3 regions of the Salipiger abyssi genome follow, and region 2 is predicted to be linked to each of the others. Evidence: riboswitches for the same ligand, from Rfam matches in the RefSeq annotation. Region 2 holds a riboswitch; each other region holds the start of a gene.
The links. A riboswitch is a leader RNA that binds a small molecule or an ion and turns the genes downstream of it on or off. The one in region 2 is predicted to bind cobalamin.

Region 1 (7,250 bases), 1.5 Mb from region 2:
CGGCGAGTGGTGGGCAGATTGCCCACCCTACGGGCGGCGCGGCGCCCTGCGTCTTCATCTTTCTCAAAATACTCCAAAACACCCCCTCCGCCCCGCGCCGCCGGATCGGCCCCGGCGGCAACGGAACGGCGGCGCGTTCAGAGCGAGCAGGACACGCAGCCCTGCACTTCGGTGCCTTCCAGCGCCATCTGGCGCAGGCGGATGTAGTAGATCGTCTTGATCCCCTTCTTCCAGGCATAGATCTGCGCCCGGTTGATATCGCGCGTGGTCGCCGTGTCCTTGAAGAACAGCGTCAGCGACAGGCCCTGATCGACATGCTGGGTCGCCGCCGCATAGGTGTCGATAATCGCCTCGGCGCCGATCTCGTAGGCATCCTTGTAGTATTCGAGATTGTCATTGCTCATGAAGGCCGCCGGGTAATAGACGCGGCCGATCTTGCCTTCCTTGCGGATCTCGATCTTGGCGGTGATCGGGTGGATCGACGAGGTGGCGTTGTTGATATAGCTGATCGAGCCGGTGGGCGGCACCGCCTGAAGGTTGCGGTTGTAAAGCCCGCCCTCGATCACCGCATCGCGCAGCGCGGCCCAGTCTTCGCGGCCCGGCACCTCAACGCCGAAGCGTTCGAAGAGCGCCCGCACCGTGTCGGTCTCCGGCAGCCAGTTGCGCTCGACATATTTGTCGAAGAACGAGCCGTCGGCATATTTCGACGCCTCGAACCCGGCAAAGCTGCGGCCCCGCTCCCTGGCCAGCGCATTCGACGCGCGCAGGCAGTGATAGAGCACGGTGGCGAAATAGATATTGGTAAAGTCGATCCCCTCGGGCGAGCCGTAATGGATCCGCTCGCGCGCAAGGAAGCCGTGCAGGTTCATCTGGCCGAGCCCGATGGCATGGCTCTCGTCATTGCCGCGCCGCACCGAGGGCACTGAGTCGATCGACGACATCTCGGAAACCGCGTTCAGCGCCCGCACCGCGGTGCCGACCGTGGCGCCGAGATCGCCGCCATCCATCGCCTTGGCGATATTGAGCGAGCCGAGATTGCAGGAGATATCCGTGCCCAGATGCTTGTAGCCGAGATCGTCGTTGAATTCCGACGCCTCGTTGACCTGAAGGATCTCGGAGCAGAGGTTCGACATGGAGATGCGCCCGGCCACCGGGTTCTCGCGGTTCACCGTGTCCTCGAACATGATATAGGGATAGCCGCTCTCGAACTGGATCTCGGCGATGGTCTGGAAGAACGCCCGCGCGTTGATCTTTTTCTTGCGGATCTTGGGGTTATCCACCATCTCGTGATATTTCTCGCTGACCGAGATCTCCGAGAACGCCTTGCCATAGACGCGCTCCACGTCATGCGGCGAGAACAGGTACATGTCGTCGTTCTTCTTCGCCAGCTCGAAGGTGATGTCGGGGATCACCACGCCGAGGCTCAGCGTCTTGATACGGATCTTTTCGTCGGCATTCTCGCGCTTGGTGTCGAGGAACCGCAGAATGTCCGGGTGGTGGGCATTGAGATAGACCGCCCCCGCGCCCTGCCGCGCGCCGAGCTGGTTGGCGTAGCTGAAGGAATCCTCAAGCAGCTTCATCACCGGGATGACGCCCGAGGACTGGTTCTCGATGCCTTTGATCGCCGCGCCGTGCTCGCGGATATTGGTCAGCATCAGCGCCACGCCGCCGCCGCGCTTCGACAGTTGCAGCGCAGAGTTGATGCCGCGCCCGATGCTTTCCATATTGTCTTCGAGCCGCAGCAGGAAACACGAGATCAGCTCGCCGCGCTGCGCCTTGCCGGCATTGAGGAACGTGGGCGTCGCGGGCTGGAACCGGCCGCCCAGCATCTCGCGCATGAGCTGCATCGACAGCGCCTCGTCGCCGCGTGCCAGCGTCAGGGCGACCATCACCACCCGGTCCTCGAACCGCTCCAGATAGCGTTTCCCGTCGCGGGTCTTCAGCGTGTAGCTGGTGTAATATTTGAACGCGCCGAGGAAGGTCGGAAAGCGGAACTTGATCTTGTAGGCCGCATCCCAGATCTTTGCCAGGAAGGCGTCGTCATACTGGCCCAGCACATGGGCCTCGTAGTAGCCCTCATCGACCAGATAGCGCAGCTTTTCCTCAAGCGAGTGAAAGAACACCGTGTTCTGGTTCACATGCTGGAGGAAATACTGCCGCGCGGCCATGCGGTCGGCGTCGAAGCGGATCTTCCCCTCGTCGTCATAGAGGTTCAGCATCGCGTTCAGCGCGTGGTAATCCAGACCCTGCCATTCCGCCGGCACCGCCTTGGCGGGGGCTGCGTCGTTCAGATCGCGGTCGAGAAGTGCGTCTTCCAAAACCTGTCCAGTCCTTCTCTGACACGGGCGATGTCGGTCTCTGTGCCGGCCAGCTCGAACCGGTAGAGAACGGGGACGCCGCATTTCTGCGCCACCACATCGCCCGCCAGGGCGAACAACGCCCCGAAATTGCGGTTGCCGCCGGCGATCACGCCGCGGAGATGCTGCCTCGTGTCCGGATCGTTGAGGAACCGGATCACCTGTTTATGAACCGCCCCCCGGCCCCGCCCATCGGCATAGCTGGGCGTCACCAGGACAAAGGGCGCGCGCGGGGCGGGCATGTCGTCCTCGGAGGATACGGGGATACGCTGCGCCGTCAGCCCGAGCCGGGAGACGAAGCGCTGCGTGTTGCCCGAGCGCGAGGAGAAATAGACCAGCCCGCCCATGCTGTGCTCTCCGAGTCGCGCTCAGCTCAGCGCGCTGATCTTGTCGGGGCGGAAGCCGGCCCAGTGATCGTCACCCGCCATCACCACCGGCGCCTGACGATAGCCGAGCTCGGTCACCCGCGCCATCGCATCGGCATCTTCGGTGAGGTCGATCAGGTCGAAGGCGATGCCCTTGGCGGCCAGCGCACGGGTGGTGGCGGTGCATTGCACGCAGGCGGGTTTGGAGTAAACGGTGATGCTCATCGGGTGTCCCTTGTCTGTCGTCTGCCTGTTGGCGGGCGCCGGCAAGGGAGACGCGGACAGGCGCGGAAACCCGCGCCAATCACTGCTCCCGGACCCACCGCCCAGTGTCGTGTCGTCGTCCTGGCAGGTCTCCTGGCTCACGGCTCAAGCGCCTCGGCCCGCCTTCCCAACGCCGAAACGCCAGTGGGGATGGGCTTTGACTTACCGCTTACAGTTGCGGGGGCAGCGTCGGTGTTTCACCGGACTTCCCTTTTCACCCGCACCGAAACGCGGGCACCAAGACTACAGGATATTGATCACAGGGATGTGGCGCCGTCAATATATAGCGGCCCATCTCACGTCATGCCGCCACGTCCGGCAAGGCCCGATCGCGCCTTCTGTGCCTGCATTTTCAGCCCCAAACAGGCGGGCGAAGCGCGGCTTGAAAGTTTTTCATGATAACAATGATAATTATGAAATGGCTTTGAGGGGGGAATGCCGGTAAGCGGAGGGCCTTTAAGGACCAAAAGGAAGTCATCCGCATGTCCCGTCCCGAGCCGCAGCGCGCGCCCGTCTTTGACCGTCTCTACGATGCCGCCCGCGACCGCATTCTCATCCTCGACGGCGCCATGGGCACGCAGATCCAGAAACTCGGCCTGTCCGAGGGCGATTTCCAGGGCTGCGGCGGCGGCGCCTGTTCCTGCCACCTGCCGCATGACACCGACAAGCCGCAGCAGGGCAACAACGACATCCTGAACCTGACCAAGCCCGAGGCCATCGAAGAGATTCACTATCAATACGCCATGGCCGGCGCGGATATCACCGAGACCAACACCTTTTCCTCCACCACCATCGCCCAGGCCGATTACGGCATGGAGGACGCGATCTACGACCTGAACTTTCAGGGCGCACAGATCGCCCGCCGTGCGATGGACCGGGCCGAGGCCGAGGATGGCCGCCCGCGCTTTGTCGCCGGCGCGCTCGGGCCGACCAACCGCACCGCCTCGATCTCGCCGGACGTGAACAACCCGGGCTTCCGCGCGGTGACATTCGACCAGCTCCGCGAGGCCTATGGCCAGCAGGCGCGCGCGCTGATCGACGGCGGCGCCGATATCCTGCTGATCGAGACGATCTTCGACACGCTGAACGCCAAGGCCGCGATCTTTGCCTGTGAGGAGGTCTTTGCCGAGCGCGGCGAGCGGCTGCCGGTGATGATCTCGGGCACGATCACCGACCTTTCCGGGCGCATGCTCTCGGGCCAGACGCCCACCGCCTTCTGGCATTCGGTGCGCCACGCCAACCCGTTCACCATCGGGCTCAACTGCGCGCTCGGTGCCACCGCGATGCGCCCGCACCTGGCCGAGATCGCCGGCGTCGCCGACACGATGACCTGCGCCTATCCCAATGCCGGCCTGCCCAACGAGATGGGCGAATACGACGAATCGCCCGAGCAGATGGCCGAGCAGATCGAGGGCTTTGCCCGCGAGGGACTGTTGAACATCGTCGGCGGCTGCTGTGGCTCGACCTATGACCATATCCGAGCCATCGCCAAGGCCGTCGAGGGCTACCCCCCGCGCGAGATCCCCGAACAGCCGCCGCTGATGCGGCTTTCCGGGCTGGAGCCCTTTACGCTGACCGAGGACATCCCCTTCGTGAACGTGGGCGAGCGCACCAACGTCACCGGCTCGGCACGGTTCAAGAAACTGATCACCAATGGCGATTACGCCGCAGCGCTCGACGTGGCCCGCGATCAGGTCGAGAACGGCGCGCAGGTCATCGACATCAACATGGACGAGGGGCTCATCGACTCCAAACAGGCGATGATCGAGTTTCTGAACCTCATCGCCGCCGAGCCCGATATCGCCCGCGTGCCGATCATGATCGACAGCTCGAAATGGGAGGTGATCGAGGCCGGGCTGAAATGCGCCCAGGGCAAATGCATCGTCAACTCGATCTCGATGAAGGAAGGCGAGGAGAATTTCCTCGCGCAGGCCCGGCTCTGCCGCCATTACGGTGCCGCCGTGGTGGTCATGGCCTTTGACGAGACAGGTCAGGCCGATACCGAGGACCGCAAGGTCGAGATCTGCACCCGCGCCTACAAGCTGCTGACCGAAGAGGTGGGGTTCCCGCCCGAGGACATCGTCTTCGATCCCAACGTCTTTGCCGTGGCCACCGGTATCGAGGAGCATGACAATTACGGCGTCGATTTCATCGAGGCCACCCGCCGCATCACCACCGACTGCCCGCATGTGCACATCTCGGGCGGCATCTCGAACCTGTCGTTCTCCTTCCGGGGCAACGAGCCTGTGCGCGAGGCGATGCACGCGGTGTTCCTCTATCACGGCATTCAGGCCGGCATGGATATGGGCATCGTCAACGCCGGCCAGCTTGCGGTCTACGACCAGATCGACGCAGAGCTGCGCGAGGCCTGCGAGGATGTGGTGCTGAACCGCAAACCCGCGAATGGCGGCTCCGCCACCGAGAACCTGCTGGAGATCGCCGAGAAATACCGCGGCAAGGGCGGCGGCAAGACCCGCGAAAAGGACATGTCGTGGCGCGAGCTGCCGGTCGAGAAACGGCTGGAACACGCGCTGGTCAACGGCATCACCGAATTCATCGACGCCGATACCGAAGAGGCGCGCCAGGCCGCCGAGCGCCCGCTGCATGTGATCGAAGGCCCGCTGATGGCGGGGATGAACGTGGTGGGCGATCTCTTTGGCGCGGGCAAGATGTTCCTGCCGCAGGTGGTGAAATCCGCCCGCGTGATGAAACAGGCCGTGGCGGTGCTTCTGCCCTATATGGAAGAGGAAAAGCGGCTCAGCGGGGCCGACGGGCGCAACTCCGCCGGCAAGGTGCTGATGGCGACGGTGAAGGGCGATGTGCATGACATCGGCAAGAACATCGTCGGCGTCGTGCTGGCCTGCAACAATTACGAGATCATCGACCTCGGCGTCATGGTGCCCGCCGAAAAGATCCTCGCCACCGCCAAGGAGGAAGGCGTCGACGTGATCGGCCTTTCCGGCCTCATCACCCCCTCGCTCGACGAGATGGTGCATGTCGCCTCCGAGATGGAGCGCGAGGGCTTCGACATCCCGCTGCTGATCGGCGGCGCCACCACCTCGCGGGTGCATACGGCGGTGAAGATCCACCCGCGCTACGGCAAGGGCCAGGCGGTCTATGTGACCGACGCCTCCCGCGCGGTGGGCGTGGTCTCCTCGCTGCTGTCGCCGGCGCAAAAGCCCGACTATGTGGCCAATATCCAGGGCGAATATGCCGATGTGGCCGAGAAACACGCCCGCGCCGAGCTTGCGAAAAAGCGCCTGCCGCTGGAGGATGCCCGCGCCAATGCGCTGAAGCTCGATTTCGGCAACCACGCCCCTGCCCCGAGCTTCCTCGGCACCCGCAGCTTCGATGGCTGGGATCTGGCGGAGCTGGCCGAATATATCGACTGGACGCCGTTCTTCCAGACCTGGGAAATGAAGGGCGTCTATCCCAAGATCCTCGACGACGAGAAACAGGGTGAAGCCGCGCGCGCGCTCTTTGCCGATGCGCAGGCGATGCTGAAGCGGATCATCGACGAGAAATGGTTCCACCCGCGCGCCGTGGTGGGGTTCTGGCCGGCCAACGCGGTGGGCGACGATATCCGCCTCTTCAAAGGCGAGGACCGGGACGAGGAACTGGCCACCTTCTACACCCTGCGCCAGCAGACCGCCAAGCGCGGCGACCGGCCCAACGTGGCGCTGTCGGATTTCGTCGCCCCCAAGGGCACGCCCGATTATGTCGGCGGTTTCGTGGTGACGGCCGGGGTCGAGGAGATCGCCATCGCCGAGGCCTTCGAAGAGAAGAACGACGATTACTCGTCGATCATGGTCAAGGCGCTGGCCGACCGCTTTGCCGAGGCCTTTGCCGAGCGCATGCACCAGAAGGTGCGCAAGGAGCTCTGGGGCTATGCGCCGGAGGAAAGCGCCAGCAATGCCGAGCTCATCGCCGAGAAATACGCCGGCATCCGCCCTGCCCCGGGCTATCCGGCGCAGCCCGACCACACCGAAAAGACCACGCTGTTCGAGCTGCTCGACGCCACCGAGGCGACCGGCGTTTCGCTGACCGAGAGCTATGCCATGTGGCCCGGCTCTTCGGTCTCGGGGCTCTATATCGGCCATCCCGACAGCTATTATTTCGGCGTCGCCAAGGTCGAGCGCGACCAGGTGGTCGATTACGCCGAGCGCAAGGGCATGGATGTGGCAGAGGTCGAGCGCTGGCTGGGCCCGATCCTCAACTACATTCCCGGCGCCTCGAAGGTCGCGGCGGAGTGAGACAAACGAAT
Region 2 (7,250 bases):
CATCTCGATCGTCTGAAGCCTCTCGGCGATGCGGTCGGCCAGCGTATCGAGCGCCGCCTCGTCCAGCGCCGGCGTCCCGAACCGGTCCAGCACGCGCGGCGCGAAGACCGTCCTGGATTTCTCATAGGCCGGGTCGTAGTGATCCTCGGCCAGCGAGCGACACAGCGCCCGCCGCTCGCCCGCGTCGATCAGCGCGCCCCAGCGATCCACCAGCGCATGGCCGCGATGAAAGCGCAGCGGGTCGAGCATCTGCTTCAGTCGCGCCCCGTCCGAGAGGATGTCGTCATAGGCGGCATCGAGATACGCCGCCCGCGCGTCCAGAGGTGCCGTGACCTCGATCCAGGGCGCCTGTTTCATCGCCTCCCAGAGCGAGGGCGGCAGCAGGATCTGCCCGATCTTGCTGCTCTCCGCCTCCACCAGCACCGGGCGCGCCGGATCGAGCGCGCTCAGCGCCTGCGCCAGCCCGGTCTCGAAGCCCTTCTGGCTCGGCTGCCCGCCCGGCATCTCGCCCAGCAACGAGCCGCGATGCCGCGCCAGCCCCTCCAGATCGACCACCTGCACCCCGCGCGCCGCCAGACGCGGCAACAGCGCGGTCTTGGCGGTGCCGGTATAGCCGCCGAGCTGGATCAGCCGATACGGCAGCGGGCTGTCGTAAAGCGCCCCCGTCACCAGCCGTCTGTATGTGCGATAGCCGCCCTCCACCGCCTCGGCACGCCAGCCGATCTGTTGCAGCATCCATGCGAAGGAGCCCGAGCGCTGCCCGCCGCGCCAGCAATAGACCAGCGGTCGCCAGCCGCCCTCGTGATGCGCCAGCGGCCCCTCGATATGGGCGGCGGCATTGCGGAACACCAGCGCGGCACCGAGCTTGCGGGCGAGAAACGGGCTCTCCTGCTTGTAGATCGTACCGACGCGGGCGCGTTCCTCATTGTCGAGCACCGGCAGGTTGATGGCGCCGGGCACGTGATCCTCGGCGAATTCCGCCGGGCTGCGCACGTCGATCACGGTGTCGAACCCGTGGTCGAGCAGAGCGGAAAGGGAGAGAAAGGAGCGCGCCATAGGGTCAGATCTACCCTGCCCCCGGGACGGAGAAAAGCCGGATCGCGCAAAGCTCGGCATGATACGGTTTTTTCGTCGAAAACCCTCTGGACACCGGCGCGGCGCTCGGCTATCCCCCCTGCACCCGAAGGGCGCTGCCCTTCTCCCGTGCCCGGGTAGCTCAGGGGTAGAGCAGTGGATTGAAAATCCTCGTGTCGGTGGTTCGATTCCGCCCCCGGGCACCATTAATAAAACCCTGTATCGATGTGTTTTGCGGCTACCCGAGCCCCTTGGAACACGGCGCCCGCTCGTCGTTACCGATGCGTTCGATCAGTCATCGTTGCGTTGATCGCCACGAACTAGGCCCCCCGTCTACATCGGCGCCCGCAGAAAACATCGGCGTCGAGCTTGAGCGGCTCCGCCCTGTTGTCCGCGCTCGCGATGTGTGTTGCGGCCCAACACGGCCCTTGCGCGATAGCGCCCGGCAAAGTATGCGATATGCGCCTTGGTTCCGGGCCAGATGTCCGGAGAATAGGGAACGCGGTGCAAATCCGCGACTGCCCCCGCAACTGTGAGCGGCGAGCGTCATCGGTATCATGCCACTGGGCGAGCAGGCCCGGGAAGGCCCGACCGGCGCTGTGACCCGCAAGTCAGGAGACCTGCCAGGGTGATCACCCTCCCCATGCGCGGGGCGCGCCTTGGGAACGGTCCTTCCGTTCGTGGTGACATGACGCACCGTTCGCGCGAGGGGCCAGCCTTTCCAGCGAGCATCACCGCATAGCCCCGCCCAGGGGCCGACAAGGAAAGGACCGCCGTCCATGAAGAAGATCCTCGGATCCGTCTCTGCGCTGGCGCTCGGCAGCCTCCCGCTGCACGCGCAGGACAATGCAGCCTATGAACTGCCGCCGATCACCATCTATGTGGGCTACGAGGCCACCACCCCGCTCCAGACCGGCGTCAGCGTGGATGTGCTGACCGAGGAAGATCTGGAGCGCGACGGCGACACCCGGGTCATCGACATCCTCGCCCGCCAGCCCGGCGTCTCGATCCGCTCGAACGGGCCGCTCGGCACCAATGCCGGGATCACCATCCGCGGCGTGTCGCAGCAGAACATCGCCGTGCGCATCGACGGCATCGACGTGTCGGATCCGGCGGCCACCCAGGTGGCCTATGATTTCGGCGGGCTCACCGCCGGCGATATCAGCCAGATCGAGATCCTGCGCGGCTCGCAATCGGCGCTGTTCGGTTCCGAGGCGATCGGCGGCGTGGTCAATATCACCACCAAACGCGCAAGCCGCGACGGGCTCAGCGCCGATGTCTTCGCCGAATACGGCAGCCACGACACGCTGCGCAGCGCCGCGACACTCTACAATCGCGGTGAGGGGCACGAGACCGCCGTGACGCTGTCCTATGTCTCGACCGACGGGTTTTCCGCGGCGGATGAGGACGGGCTGAATTACGGCACCGCCAACCCCAACGACAAGAACGACGAAGAGGACGGCTACGAGGCGCGGCGCCTGAGCTTTTCGGGCCATTACGATCTGGGCGGCGGTGCCGCCGAGCTGAGCCTTTCGGGCTTCTACGAAGAAGCGAAATACGATTACGACGAAAACAGCAGCGGCCGGGTCTTCGACGGCTCGCCCGACGATGTTGTCGACAGCGAAAAGACCGGCCTGCGCGCCGCCCTCGCCTTTGCCACCGGCGGCGTCGATCACGAGATCTCGGCCACCTGGTTCCGGAGCGACCGCGCCCTGCACGGCACCTCGCTCGACAGCTCTGCGCCCGACACGCCGCCCTATACGGGCACGCCCTACCCGTTCCGCTTCGAATACGAGGGCACGCGCCAGACCTACCGCTATCAGGCGGGCTTCGATCTTGGTGCCACCACCCGCGCGGTGGTCGGAGCCGAGCGCAGCATCGAGACCTATGAGGACAAGATCGCCGGCGCATCGAGTTTCGGCCCCTATGGCAGCTCGCAGGATCAGGAGACCACGGTGACCTCGCTGTTTTCCGAGTTCACCTTCACGCCGAGCGAGAATATCGACCTGAGCTTTGCGCTGCGCCACGACGATCACTCGGAATTCGGCGGCCACACCACCGGGCGGCTCTCCGGCGTCTGGCGCGCCCGGCCCGACCTGAGCCTGCGCGCCAACCTCGCGACCGGCTATCGCGCACCCTCCAACTACGAGCTCTACGATGCCTATTCCGGCAATGCCGGGCTCGACCCGGAGACCTCGGTCAGCTTCGACCTCGGCGTCGAGAAGCGCTTTGGCGATACCGCCTGGCTGAGCGCCACCGCGTTCTGGATCGAAGCCGAAGACATCATCGACTACTCCTATACGAGCTACGCCTATGTGCAGGCGGACGGAACCAGCACCCGCCGCGGCATCGAACTGGCCGGGGCCTATGAGCTGCGCCCGGGCCTGACGCTCGACGGCAGCTATACCTGGACCGACAGCTTTTCGTCGGTGTCGCTGGACAGCTCCGGCTGGCAGGCCTCGGTGCCCGAGCATGTCTTTGCGCTGGGGCTGAGCGCGGATATCACCGACCGCGCCCGCATCTCGGTAAACGGCCTTTACGAGGCCGACCGCGAAGGGCTCGACGATTACGGGCTGGTGAATTCCTCCTTCACCTATGACGTCACCGACACCGCCCAGGCCTATCTGCGGGTCGAGAACCTCTTCGACGAGGATTACCAGACCGCGCCGGGCTACGGACAGTCCGACCGTGCCTGGTATTTCGGGGTCCGTGCGAGCTTCTAGGCGCATAGCGCTGGCTGCCGCCCTGTGTCTGGCGGCGGTCGCTGCCGGCGCGGCTCCGGGCCGCGTCGTCTCGCTCAATGTCTGCACCGATCAGCTTGCGCTGCTGATCGGCGCGCCGGGGCAGCTCGTCTCGGTCTCGCGGCTTGCCCAGGATCCGCGCAGTTCGGCCATGGCCGAAGAGGCGCAGGCGCTGCCCGCCAATACCGCCAGCGCCGAAGAGGTGGTGCTGCTGCATCCCGATCTGGTGATCGCCGGCAGCTACACCGCCCGCGCCGCCACGCAGATGCTGGAAAAGCTGGGCTACAGGGTCGAACGCTTCTCCCCCGCCCGCTCGCTCGAGGACGCGCGGCAGAACATCCTGCGCATGGGCGCGCTGCTGGGCCGCGAGGCCCGCGCCGCCGAGGTTCTGGCCGGTTTCGACGCCCGGCTCGCGGCGCTGCGCGAAACGCCAACGCGCAAACCCCGCGTGGCCTATTACATGCCCTTCAACGAGACCGCCGGCGCCCAGACCCTGACCGGCGATATCCTCAACGCCGCCGGCATGGCCAATCTCGCCGATGAAAAAGGCATGGCGACACGCGGGCGTCTGCCGCTCGAAGGGCTGCTGCTGGCCGAGCCCGACCTGATCCTCGTCAGCCGCCCCTATGACAGCCCGGCGCAGGCGACCTCGCTGCTGCAACACCCCGCGCTTCAGGCTACCGGCGCGCTGCATCAGGTGGTGGACAGCCCGAACTGGATCTGCGGCACGCCGGCGCTGCTCGATGCGGTGGCGGCGATGCGCGATCTGCGCCACGACTGGGAGGCGGCGCAATGAGGCTCGCCCTGCCGCTCGCCGCGCTGGTGCTGGCGCTGTTCTTCACCTCGCTGGGGCTGGGATATGCCGCGCTGCCGCCCCGCGCGGTGCTGGGCGGGCTCGTGGGCCTCGGCGATCCGCTGCATGTCATGGTGATGCAGGAAATCCGCCTGCCGCGCAGCGCCTTGGCGGCGCTGGTGGGCGCCGCGCTGGGGCTTTCGGGCGCCGCGATGCAGGGCTATCTGCGCAACCCGCTGGCCGAGCCGGGGCTGATCGGCGTCTCCGGCTCGGCGGCGCTCGGCGCGGTGCTGGCGCTGCAAACCGGGCTGGCGGCGGCGTTTGCGCTGGCGTTGCCGCTGATGGCGCTGCTCTTCGCGCTGGCGGCGGTGGCGCTGATCCTGCTGCTGGCGGGGCCGCGCGGCGGCTCGCTGGTGCTGATCCTCGCGGGCATCGCGGTCTCGGCGCTGGCCGGTGCACTGACCTCGCTGGTGCTGAACCTGTCGTCAAACCCCTATGCCACCTATGAAATCGTGTTCTGGATGATGGGCTCGGTCGCCGACCGCTCACTCACTCACCTGACACTGGCCGCGCCGCTGATCGCCCTCGGCGGTGCCGCGCTGCTGACGCTGGGGCGCGGGCTCGACGCGCTGACGCTGGGCGAGGACGGCGCACAGGCGCTCGGCATCTCGCTCACCTCGCTGCGGCTGCGGCTGCTCTTCGGCACCGCCGCCGCCGTCGGTGCCGCCACCGCCGTGGCCGGCGCCGTGGGCTTTGTCGGACTCGTGGTGCCGCATCTGCTGCGCCCGCTCTGCGGCGCCCGGCCCTCGCGGCTGCTCTGGGCCTCGGCGCTCGGCGGCGCGGCGATGCTGCTGGCCGCCGACATCGCCGTGCGGCTGATCCTGCCCGAGCGCGACCTCAAGCTCGGCGTTGTCATGGCGCTGATCGGCGCGCCGCTCTTCCTGCACCTGATCTACAAGACGCGGAGGGGGTTATGAGCCTGCTGACCCTCGACGCGCTCACCGTCACGCGCGGGCAATGCCCGGTGGTGGATGGCGTCACGCTTTCGATCGGCCCCGGCGAATGCGTCGGCCTCATCGGCCCCAACGGCGCCGGCAAGACCACGCTGATGCGCGCCGCCCTTGGCCTCATGCCACATGGCGGCACCTCCTCGCTCTCGTCCCTGCCCGCCCGCGAGCGCGCCCGTGCCGCCGCCTGGCTGCCGCAGGCGCGCGAGATCGCCTGGCCGGTCAGCGTGGAGACGCTGGTGGCGCTCGGCCGCCTGCCGCATGACAGCCGCGCCGGGGCGCTGCGCGCCGATGCGGTGGAGGCCGCGCTCGCCCGCATGGGGCTGGAGGGCTTCCGCAAGCGCAAGGCCACCGAGCTTTCGGGCGGCGAGCAGGCCCGCGTGCTGATCGCCCGCGCGCTGGCGCAGGAGGCGCCGCTGCTGCTGGCCGACGAACCCATCGCCGGGCTCGACCCGGCAGCCCAGATCGCCACGCTGCGCATCTTCGAGGGGCTCGCGCAGGAAGGCCACGCGGTGCTGACCTCGCTGCACGACCTGACGCTGGCGGCGCGCCACTGCACCCGGCTGCTGCTGCTCGACCGCGGCAGGCTCGCCGCCGACGGCCCGCCGCTGGAGGTGCTGACCGAAGACACTCTCGCGGAGGTCTTTCACCTGCGCGCGCATATGCTGCAAACCGAGCACGGCCCGCTGCTGCAACCGCTTGGCGTGCTGCCATGACCCCGAAGGGAGCGCCCATATGACCCGGATCACCGAGTTCCTCGACCGTGGCGGCCCGGCGCTCTGGGTGATATTCGCCTTGTCAGTGGCGACGCTGGCGCTGATCCTGTGGAAGCTCTGGCGGCTGTCGCGCAGCGGCGCCTGGCGCCGCGACCGCGCCGAGCGCGCGGTGACGCTCTGGCGCGAGGGCGCGCGCGAGGCGGCGCAGGATCTGCTGCGCCAGCGCGGCGGGCTGCGCGCGCGCTTCCTCTCCGCCGCCATGGCCGCGCTCATCGCCTATCCGGAAGAGCCCGCCCGCGAAGAGGCCTCCCGCATCGCGCGCGCCCTGCTGACCGAGGCGCGTTCGGGCCTGCGCGCGCTCGATCTGGTGGTGATGATCGCGCCGCTGATCGGCCTTCTGGGCACGGTGCTCGGCATGATCGGCGCCTTCCAGGCCTTGCAGGAGGCCGGCGCCCAGGCCGATCCGGCGGCGCTGGCGGGCGGCATCTGGGAGGCGCTGCTGACCACCGCGGCCGGCATGGGCGTGGCGATCCCAGCGGCCATGGCGCTGAGCTGGTTCGACAGCGTCACAGATGCGCTCGCCCATGATTTCGAAGACCTCGCCACACGGCTCTTCACCGCGCCGCGAGACAAGCAATGACCGCCCGGCGCGCCCCGACCCCGGCGCCGGGACGAGCGGCCAGCGCCGGACGCCTCCGGCGGGAGTATTTGCGGAAAGATGAAAGCCCCTTGCGGCGCGCCCCCGGGGGTCTTCTCTTTCCAAATACGCACCCGCGCCCTCTCCACCCGCGCAGCGCCGGGGAGGATGCGCCGCCATGCTGAACCTGCCGCAGCAGACCCGCCGCCGCCGGCCCAGCCTCACGCCGATGATCGACGTGGTGTTCCTGCTGCTGGTCTTCTTCATGCTCGCCGCCCGCTT
Region 3 (7,250 bases), 390 kb from region 2:
TCACGGCCGGGATAGGCGAAATGCAGATCGTCGAGCGCAATCAGGGCCATGTCAGATCCACCGCGAAAAGGCCGAGGCAGACGCCCAGAAGCGCCGCCCCGAAGAGATGGTCCCGGCGGCTCAGCGCGAACTCCTGCAACAGCAGGATGCGCCCGGAAAAGCCCCGGCATTTCATCGCACCGAGGATGCGCTCGGAGCGTTCGATGGCCCGCACCAGCATCATGCCCACGAGATAGCCAAAGCTGCGATAGCTGTGCCAGTTGGTGCCGGGCCGGAAACCGCGCACCTTCATCGCGGCGCGCAGCCGCAGGTATTCCTCGCGCAGCACCTCGATATAGCGGATGGTGAACATCAACAGATGCACCAGCGTCTCCGGGCAGCGCATCCGATAGAGCGCATGACCCAGCGTCACCGGCTCCATCGTGCCGACCAGCGTCATCACCGCGAGGATCACCGCATTGGCGGTCAGCGCGATCTCCACCGCCTGGATCAGCCCCTGCCAGCTCGCGGTGAGGCCCCAAAGCGTGAAGAACGGATCGCCCGGCACGGTGAAGGGCAAAAGCGCCAGCATGAAGAAGATAAAGCCGTCCATCATCGCCATGCGGCGCAGGGTCGGCCCCACCGGCAGGCGCGAGACGCGCAGGAAGACCAGCGAGACGCACAGCGCGGCGATGAGCGCCGGCAGGCCCGACAGCGCCACCACGGTCACGCCGAAGAGGCAGGCGGCGGCGATGCGCGCGCGCGGATCCAGCCTGCCGACCGGGCCGGGGTCGAAACGCACCCCGGTCCCGGCGAGGGTTTTTTCACGCTGTGTCAGCGCGTGCCCCACGGCCTAGCCCGCCAGCTTGCGGCGCGCCGCGATGTAGAACCCCAGACCGAAGAGCCCGGCGATATAGCCGAGCCCGCCAAGGATGGTCTGGAAATCGTTATGCTCGCGATAGGCGGCGATCTCGCGCCGCAGCGGGCGGACCTCGGCGCGCACCGCCTCGGCGATCACCTGACGCTCCTCGCCGGTGAGCGCGGCGACGGTCACGCCGCCACCGGTCGCGGCGGGCGCCGGCGCGGCGGCGGTTTCCTCGGCCTCGAGCGCGGTCTCCCCCAGGATCGCGGCAACCTCGGCGGCGGGCATGGTGACCTCGGCCACATGCCCCGCCCCCAGATCGGCGCGGAACGTATGCGCCACCGGTTGCTCCGGCACGAAGGTAAAGAACCCGTCCGCGTCGGTCACCGCCTCGCCCAGCGACGCGCCCTCCGGCCCGAAGACCGAGACGGTCGTATCCGCTGCCATATCGCCGTTGGAAAAGCCGATCTCGCCCTCGATGGCGCTGCCCGAGGGAAACACCCCGGCGATGACCTTATGCGCCAGCGCCGGCACCGGTGCGGCAAGGCAGAGGGTCAGCAAAAGCACGATCCGTTTCATGCCCGCGCCCCTTTCAGCGAGGTGAAGAGCTCCGGCTTGACCTTGCGCGCCAGCAGCACGGCAAAGCCCGTCAGCAGCCCCTCGATGGCCATGACCGGAATATGCGCGAAGAAGACGAGTTTCGCGGCGGGCAGGAATTCGTCGCCCGAAAGCGCCAGCGCGAGCCCGACCATCACCGTCGTCGCGGCGATGGCGAAGGCGCCGCCGATCCCCGCCCAGACCGCACCGGCGAGCGGCGTGCCGGAGGCGGCAAGGCGGCCAAAGAGCATCCAGGCCAGCACGGCGGGTAGCGCGATGTTGAGCGTATTGACCCCCAGCACCGTCAGCCCGCCGAAGCCGAAGAACACCGCCTGCAACAGCAGCCCGACGAAGAGCGCCGGAAAGGCGGCCCAGCCGAGGACGATCCCGGCCAGACCGTTGAGGATGAGATGCACCGAGGACGGGCCGATCGGCACATGCACCAGCGAGGCGACGAAGAAGCTCGCCGAGAGCACGCCCGCCGCCGGAATACGCTCCAGCGGCAGCGCGCGCAGGCCCAGCGCGATGCCCCCGGCGGCGGCAACGGCCCCGCCGATCACCACCGGGTTCGAAAGGGCGCCGTCCACGATATGCATGGCGCTTACTCCAGATCCCAGGCGCGGATCCAGATCACCGCGTCCTGGCTGAGCTCCTTGCCCTCATGCTCGGTCGCCGGGCCCGAGCCGAGCGCGGCAAAGCCCCAGTAGCCGGCTTCCGGAATGCCGAAGGTGAAATAGCCGTTGGCGTCCGACACCGCGACCACCGCGCCGCCCGGCGGCGGCGAGACCGCCGGATCGGTGGAGGCGGCGCTGTCCATGTCGGGCTCGGCGGCCATGTATTCGATCTCGATCTCGACGCCCGCAACCGGTTCGCCCTCTGCCAGAACCTGGCCGGTGAAGGTCGAGCCGGCGAGCACGTTATAGGGTTTGTTCAGCGGCAGGATCTCGGTCGGCAGGCCGGCGGGCTGCATCCAGTCGGTGGGCAGTTCACTGCGGTTGAGGAAGGCCTTGGTGATCTGCTGGATATAGATATCCTCGGATTCCTCGTAATAGGGCACCGGCACCGTCACCAGCACGTAATCGCCCGAGCGCTTGACCGGCACCGAGCCGAGAAAGGCCGCGCCCTCGTTCTCGCCACCCGTAAAGCGCACCGGCTCCAGCGTCTCCTTGAGGTCGGTGCGTTCGCCGTTATGGATCATGAAGAACTCTTCCGGCATCTCCAGATCCATCACATGGCCATTGTCGAACGGGTGCCAGAAGATCAGCTTGACCGGCACGTCGCCGGGGCGCTCGATCATCGTGTCGGTGGTGTATTCCAGAAGGAAATGGGCATTGGCCATCGCCGGCAGGGCAATGGCGGCCGCCGCCGCGAGCAGGGTCTTTTTCATAAGGGTCGTCGTCCTTGTCCATCTGCGCCACACCCGGCGCAATCCTGTGCTGGACAACGGGAGCCATCGGACCAATGCGCGACGGGGCAATGTCCGGCGCACAAGGCCAGACGCGCACCCCGGCGTCCGGTGGAAGCGCCCCTTCCAAGGGCGCCTGTCCGGCAGGTCTCCTGGCTCGCGGGTCTATGCTCTGGCTGGCCTTCCCGGATCGCTCCAGTGGCGTGATCAGCCTCGCTCGCCGCTTACAGTTGCGGGGGCAGCTACAGATTTGGACGCGAAACGCGCCGCACTGTATTCCCTCTTTCCTCCGGGGGGCAAACCCCGGAACCGGACATGCCACATGCATGCCAGAAAAGCGCGGGCCGGGTCAATCGCCATATGCGGCGCCCCTGCCCTGCCGCGGAATCGCCAGAGGCTCTGCCGGTTTGCGCGGCAGAGCCGGCGGGAAAGCCCCCGCCCACGGGCGAGCGATGAAAGATCAGAGCTCGCGCAGATAGGCCCAGGAGACCCAGCCCTTCAGGCTCCGCGCGCGGTCGAGCGAGACCTCGCACCAGCGGGTGCCGCCGGTCTGGGTGCATTCATGGACGCGCAGCACCGTGCCGTTCGGCAGGCCGACATAGACGTCGAAGCCGGTGCCGGGGCCGCCGCGCAGCTTCAGCATGTCGCCCTCCGCCACCCCATAGACCTCGTACCGGTCGCGCCAGCCCGCCGCCGCGGGGCCCGCGCAGAATACCGCTGCCAGCACGCCGGTTGCCAGCGCCTTGAAGACGAGTGCGCGCATGTTCTCTCCTGCTTCTTGTGCTTTCTGCCTCGCCCGCAAGTCTACCGCGTCCGGGCGCCAAAAGGAACGCCCGGATGCAGCGTCGTTCAGGTCGTGAAAGCGGAGGCACGCTCGTCCCGCGCCATGGCGCGCATGAGCCCCTCGGCCAGCGCCGGGCGCAGCCGGGCCGAGAGCAGCTCGCCATGCAGGCAGGGCAGAGACAGGGTTTCGAGCCGCGCGGCAAAGGGGTGCCAGAGCTCCGGGCGCAGCGCCGTGCCGGCGTGATCGCGCGCCGCGCGCACATGCAGGAGCGTACCGCCGAAACGCGCCTCGCGATGGCCGCGCACCAGCCGGTTGGTCTGCTGCACCGAGCGGATGACCCCGTCGAGCGCGCGCTCTGGCAGTTGCGCCAGCGGCTCGCCCCGCGCCCGCAGGAAGCCGAGGATCGCGGCGCGGTCGGTAAGCTCGGGATGCGCCTCAGGGTCGTGCCCGGCGATGGCGAGCAGCGCCCGTAGCGCCGCGTCGGGGCCGGGCTCCGGCTCGTTGCGCCAGCATTCGGACGGGTAGGAATCGAGCAGCGCCACCATGCCGCAGACCCGCCCCTGCCGCTCCAGATGACAGGCGGCGGCCTGCGCGATGAGCCCGCCCAGCGACCAGCCCGCCAGATGCAGCGGTCCCTCGGGCGCCAGCTCGGCGATGCGCGCGGCATAGGCCCGCGCCAGCGCGTCGAGCGTGGCCGGATCGGGCGCTGCGGCATCGAGCAGCGGCGATTGCAGCGCGATCAGCGGGCGGTCCTCCAGCGCGGCGGCCAGGCCGCGATAGCACCAGCCGATGCCGCCCGCCGGATGGATGGCAAAGAGCGGCGGGCGGCTGCCCCGCGACAGGCGCAGCACCGGGCCGAGCCCGTCATCGCCGGGGGCATCTTCGGCAATGCGCCGCGCCAGATCCGCCAGCACCGGCGTTTCGAAGATCGCCGCCAGCCCCGGCGCGCGCCCGGTCTCCTCCTCGATCCGCAGGGTCAGGCGCACGGCACGCAGCGAGTCGCCGCCCGCGAGAAAGAAATCGGTCTCCGGCCCGATGGCCGTGGCCGCGCCCAGCAGCTCGGCATAGAGCCGCGCCAGCAGCGCCTCGGTGCCCGGCGCAAGCGGGCGCCCGGCGGCCTGCGCGCGCGGCTCGGGCAGCGCGCCGCGATCCAGCTTGCCGTTGGGGGTGAGCGGCAGCGCCTCCAGCGGCACGATGGCGGCGGGGATCATCGCGGCGGGCAGCCGCGCCGCCAGCGCCGCACCGAGCGCCTCGGTTCCGTCACGCGGCACCACCCAGGCGATCAGCCGTGCGCCGTCAGCGCCCTCGCGCGCCATCACCACCGCCTGGCGCAGCAGCCCGGTATCCAGCAGCGCCGCCTCGACCTCGCCGGTCTCGATGCGAACGCCACGGATCTTCACCTGCCCGTCGGCGCGGCCCTCGAAGGTGATCGTGCCATCCGCCGCCGCGCGCACGATATCGCCGGTGTCGTACATCCGCCCGCCCGGCACGAAGGGATCGGGCAGAAAGCGCTCTGCCGTCAGTTCCGGCTGGCCGAGATAGCCGTCGGCGAGCTGCCGCCCGGTGAGAAACAGCCGCCCGGCCACCCCGTCGGGCACCGGCCTCTGCCACGCGTCGAGCACATAGCAGCCGGTATTCCAGACCGGCCGGCCGATGGGCACGCTGGCGCCCTCCTCCTCACCGCTCGCCTCGTGAAAGGTGACATCGACCGCCGCTTCGGTGGGTCCATAGAGATTGTGCAGCCGGATCCGCATGCGCTCGAGACAGCGCCGCGCCAGCGCCACCGGCAGCGCCTCGCCGCTGGCAAAGACGTGGCGGATGGCGAGGCCCCGCGCCTCCGGCGTGTCGGCGAAGAGCGCCAGCATCGAGGGCACGAAATGCACCGCCGTCACGCCATGCTCGCGGATCAACCCGGCGATGGCACGCGGGTCGCGATGCGCGCCCGGCGGCGCGATGACCAGCGCCGCGCCGGAGATCAGCGGCAGGAAGAATTCCCAGACCGAGACATCGAAAGTGGCAGGCGTCTTTTGCAGGATCCGGTCCCGCGCGCCGATGCCGTATTGCGCCCGCATCCAGAGCAGCCGGTTGACGATGGCCCGATGCGGCACGCTGACCCCCTTGGGTCGCCCGGTCGAGCCGGAGGTGAAGAGCACATAGGCCGGATCTTCGGGCGCCGCGCCATCCGGGGCCGCGCCCTCTGCCGGCCAGTCGTCGGGGGGCAGCACTCGCGCGGCGGGAAAGCCGCGCCCGGCCAGCACCAGCACCGGCGCCGCGCGCTCCAGCATATCGGCACGCCGCGCGCTGGCATCCTCGGGATCGAGCGGCATGAAAGCCGCGCCCGCGCGCAGCACCGCCACCAGCGCCACCAGAAGCTCGGTCGAGCGCGGCAGCGCCACGGCGACCCGCGCGCCCGGCCCGCGCCCAGCGCCCGCAGCCGCGCCGCCAGCGCCGCGCTGCGCCGGTCGAGCGTGGCGTAATCGGTCGTCTCGCCCTCGAAGTGCAGCGCCGTGGCTTCGGGGCTCGCCGCCATCTGCGCCTCGATCAACGCGCTCAGCGTGGTCTCCGGCACCGGGTGGGCGGTGGCGTTGCGCGGCGTCACATGGCTGCGGGTCTCCGCCTCGGTCAGCGTCGGCAGATCGGCGAGCCGCCCGGCATCACAGGCGCGGGTGAGGAATACCGTCAGCCGGTGCAGATGCGCCTCGGCGTCGTCGCGGGAATAAAGCGCCGGGTTGGCATCGACCTGAAGGCGCAGCGGCCCGCGCCCGTCGCCGCGAAACGCAAAGGTGATATCGTCCACCGAGCCGGCGCCGAGGATTTCCAGCCGCGTCTCCAGCCCCGGCATGCGCGGCGTCGGCTCGAAGGGCAGCACGTTGATCAGCGGCCCGTGCAGCCGCCTTGCACCGCCGACGAGCCCCAGCTCCCGACGCAGATGCTCGCCCCGGTAGCGCCCGTGCCGGCGCATCTCGCCGAGGGTCGCGGCGGCGCCTGCCAGCCACTCCGCCAGCGGCGCGGCCTCGTCGACCGGATGCCGGAAGGGCAGCACATTGACCTGGGTCGAGGGCACCGAGCCGACGCCGCCGCCCATGCGGTTCATCAGCGGGATACCGGGCACGCTTTCGCCCTCGGTCAGCCGGGCGCAATAGGCGGCGGTCAGCGCGGTGAGCGCATCGGCCCAGGAGATGCCGGCGCGCTCGGCCAACGCCCGCAGTGCCGCCGGCAGCCCGGGATCGGAGGGGTGCTCGGCCCTCAGAAACCGCTCGGACGCGGCGGCGCGCCCGGGCGCGAGGCTGCCCACCGTGCCCAGCCCGTCGAGCTGCGCATGCCACCAGTCGCGATCCCCGGCCCGGCCCGGCGCGGCGCGATAGGCCGCATCGGCATCGCGCGCCGCCTGCCAGGGCGCCAGCGGGCGCGGCGCCGGGGCGCCTTCGGCGTAATGCGCGTAAAGCGCGGCGATGCGGCGGGTGATCAGCGTATTGGCATAGCCATCGGCGGCGAGGTGGTGAATGCGCTGGCTGAGCGCGTGCCGGGTGTCGTCCAGCCGCCAGAGGGTGAGATCCGCCACCGGCCCGGCGGCCAGATCCATGCGGGTAAAGGCATCCTCGCGGATCGCCGCCTCTGCCTCG

Region 1: another riboswitch for cobalamin. It lies ahead of nrdH (glutaredoxin-like protein NrdH); the one in region 2 lies ahead of Ga0080574_RS05675 (TonB-dependent receptor plug domain-containing protein).
Region 3: another riboswitch for cobalamin. It lies ahead of Ga0080574_RS07520 (DUF4198 domain-containing protein); the one in region 2 lies ahead of Ga0080574_RS05675 (TonB-dependent receptor plug domain-containing protein).

What each region holds. Positions count from the first base shown of each region.
Region 1 is NZ_CP015093.1:3,124,406-3,131,655, reverse strand. Features, by position in the region: gene nrdE (class 1b ribonucleoside-diphosphate reductase subunit alpha) at 138-2,219, opposite strand; gene nrdI (class Ib ribonucleoside-diphosphate reductase assembly flavoprotein NrdI) at 2,288-2,704, opposite strand; gene nrdH (glutaredoxin-like protein NrdH) at 2,726-2,947, opposite strand; cobalamin riboswitch at 3,053-3,243, opposite strand; gene metH (methionine synthase) at 3,469-7,239, shown strand.
Region 2 is NZ_CP015093.1:415,304-422,553, forward strand. Features, by position in the region: gene mnmH (tRNA 2-selenouridine(34) synthase MnmH) at 1-1,056, opposite strand, end outside; partial or broken gene selD (selenide, water dikinase SelD) at 1-16, shown strand, start outside; tRNA gene Ga0080574_RS05670 (tRNA-Phe) at 1,206-1,280, shown strand; cobalamin riboswitch at 1,525-1,716, shown strand; gene Ga0080574_RS05675 (TonB-dependent receptor plug domain-containing protein) at 1,854-3,797, shown strand; gene Ga0080574_RS05680 (ABC transporter substrate-binding protein) at 3,784-4,611, shown strand; gene Ga0080574_RS05685 (FecCD family ABC transporter permease) at 4,608-5,585, shown strand; gene Ga0080574_RS05690 (ABC transporter ATP-binding protein) at 5,582-6,331, shown strand; gene Ga0080574_RS05695 (MotA/TolQ/ExbB proton channel family protein) at 6,351-6,971, shown strand; gene Ga0080574_RS05700 (ExbD/TolR family protein) at 7,147-7,250, shown strand, end outside.
Region 3 is NZ_CP015093.1:809,561-816,810, forward strand. Features, by position in the region: gene Ga0080574_RS07500 (energy-coupling factor ABC transporter ATP-binding protein) at 1-50, opposite strand, end outside; gene cbiQ (cobalt ECF transporter T component CbiQ) at 41-829, opposite strand; gene Ga0080574_RS07510 (NikL family nickel/cobalt ECF transporter subunit) at 833-1,420, opposite strand; gene cbiM (cobalt transporter CbiM) at 1,417-2,034, opposite strand; gene Ga0080574_RS07520 (DUF4198 domain-containing protein) at 2,040-2,825, opposite strand; cobalamin riboswitch at 2,969-3,172, opposite strand; gene Ga0080574_RS07525 (SH3 domain-containing protein) at 3,304-3,606, opposite strand; gene Ga0080574_RS26445 (amino acid adenylation domain-containing protein) at 3,693-6,023, opposite strand; partial or broken gene Ga0080574_RS26450 (condensation domain-containing protein) at 6,347-7,250, opposite strand, start outside.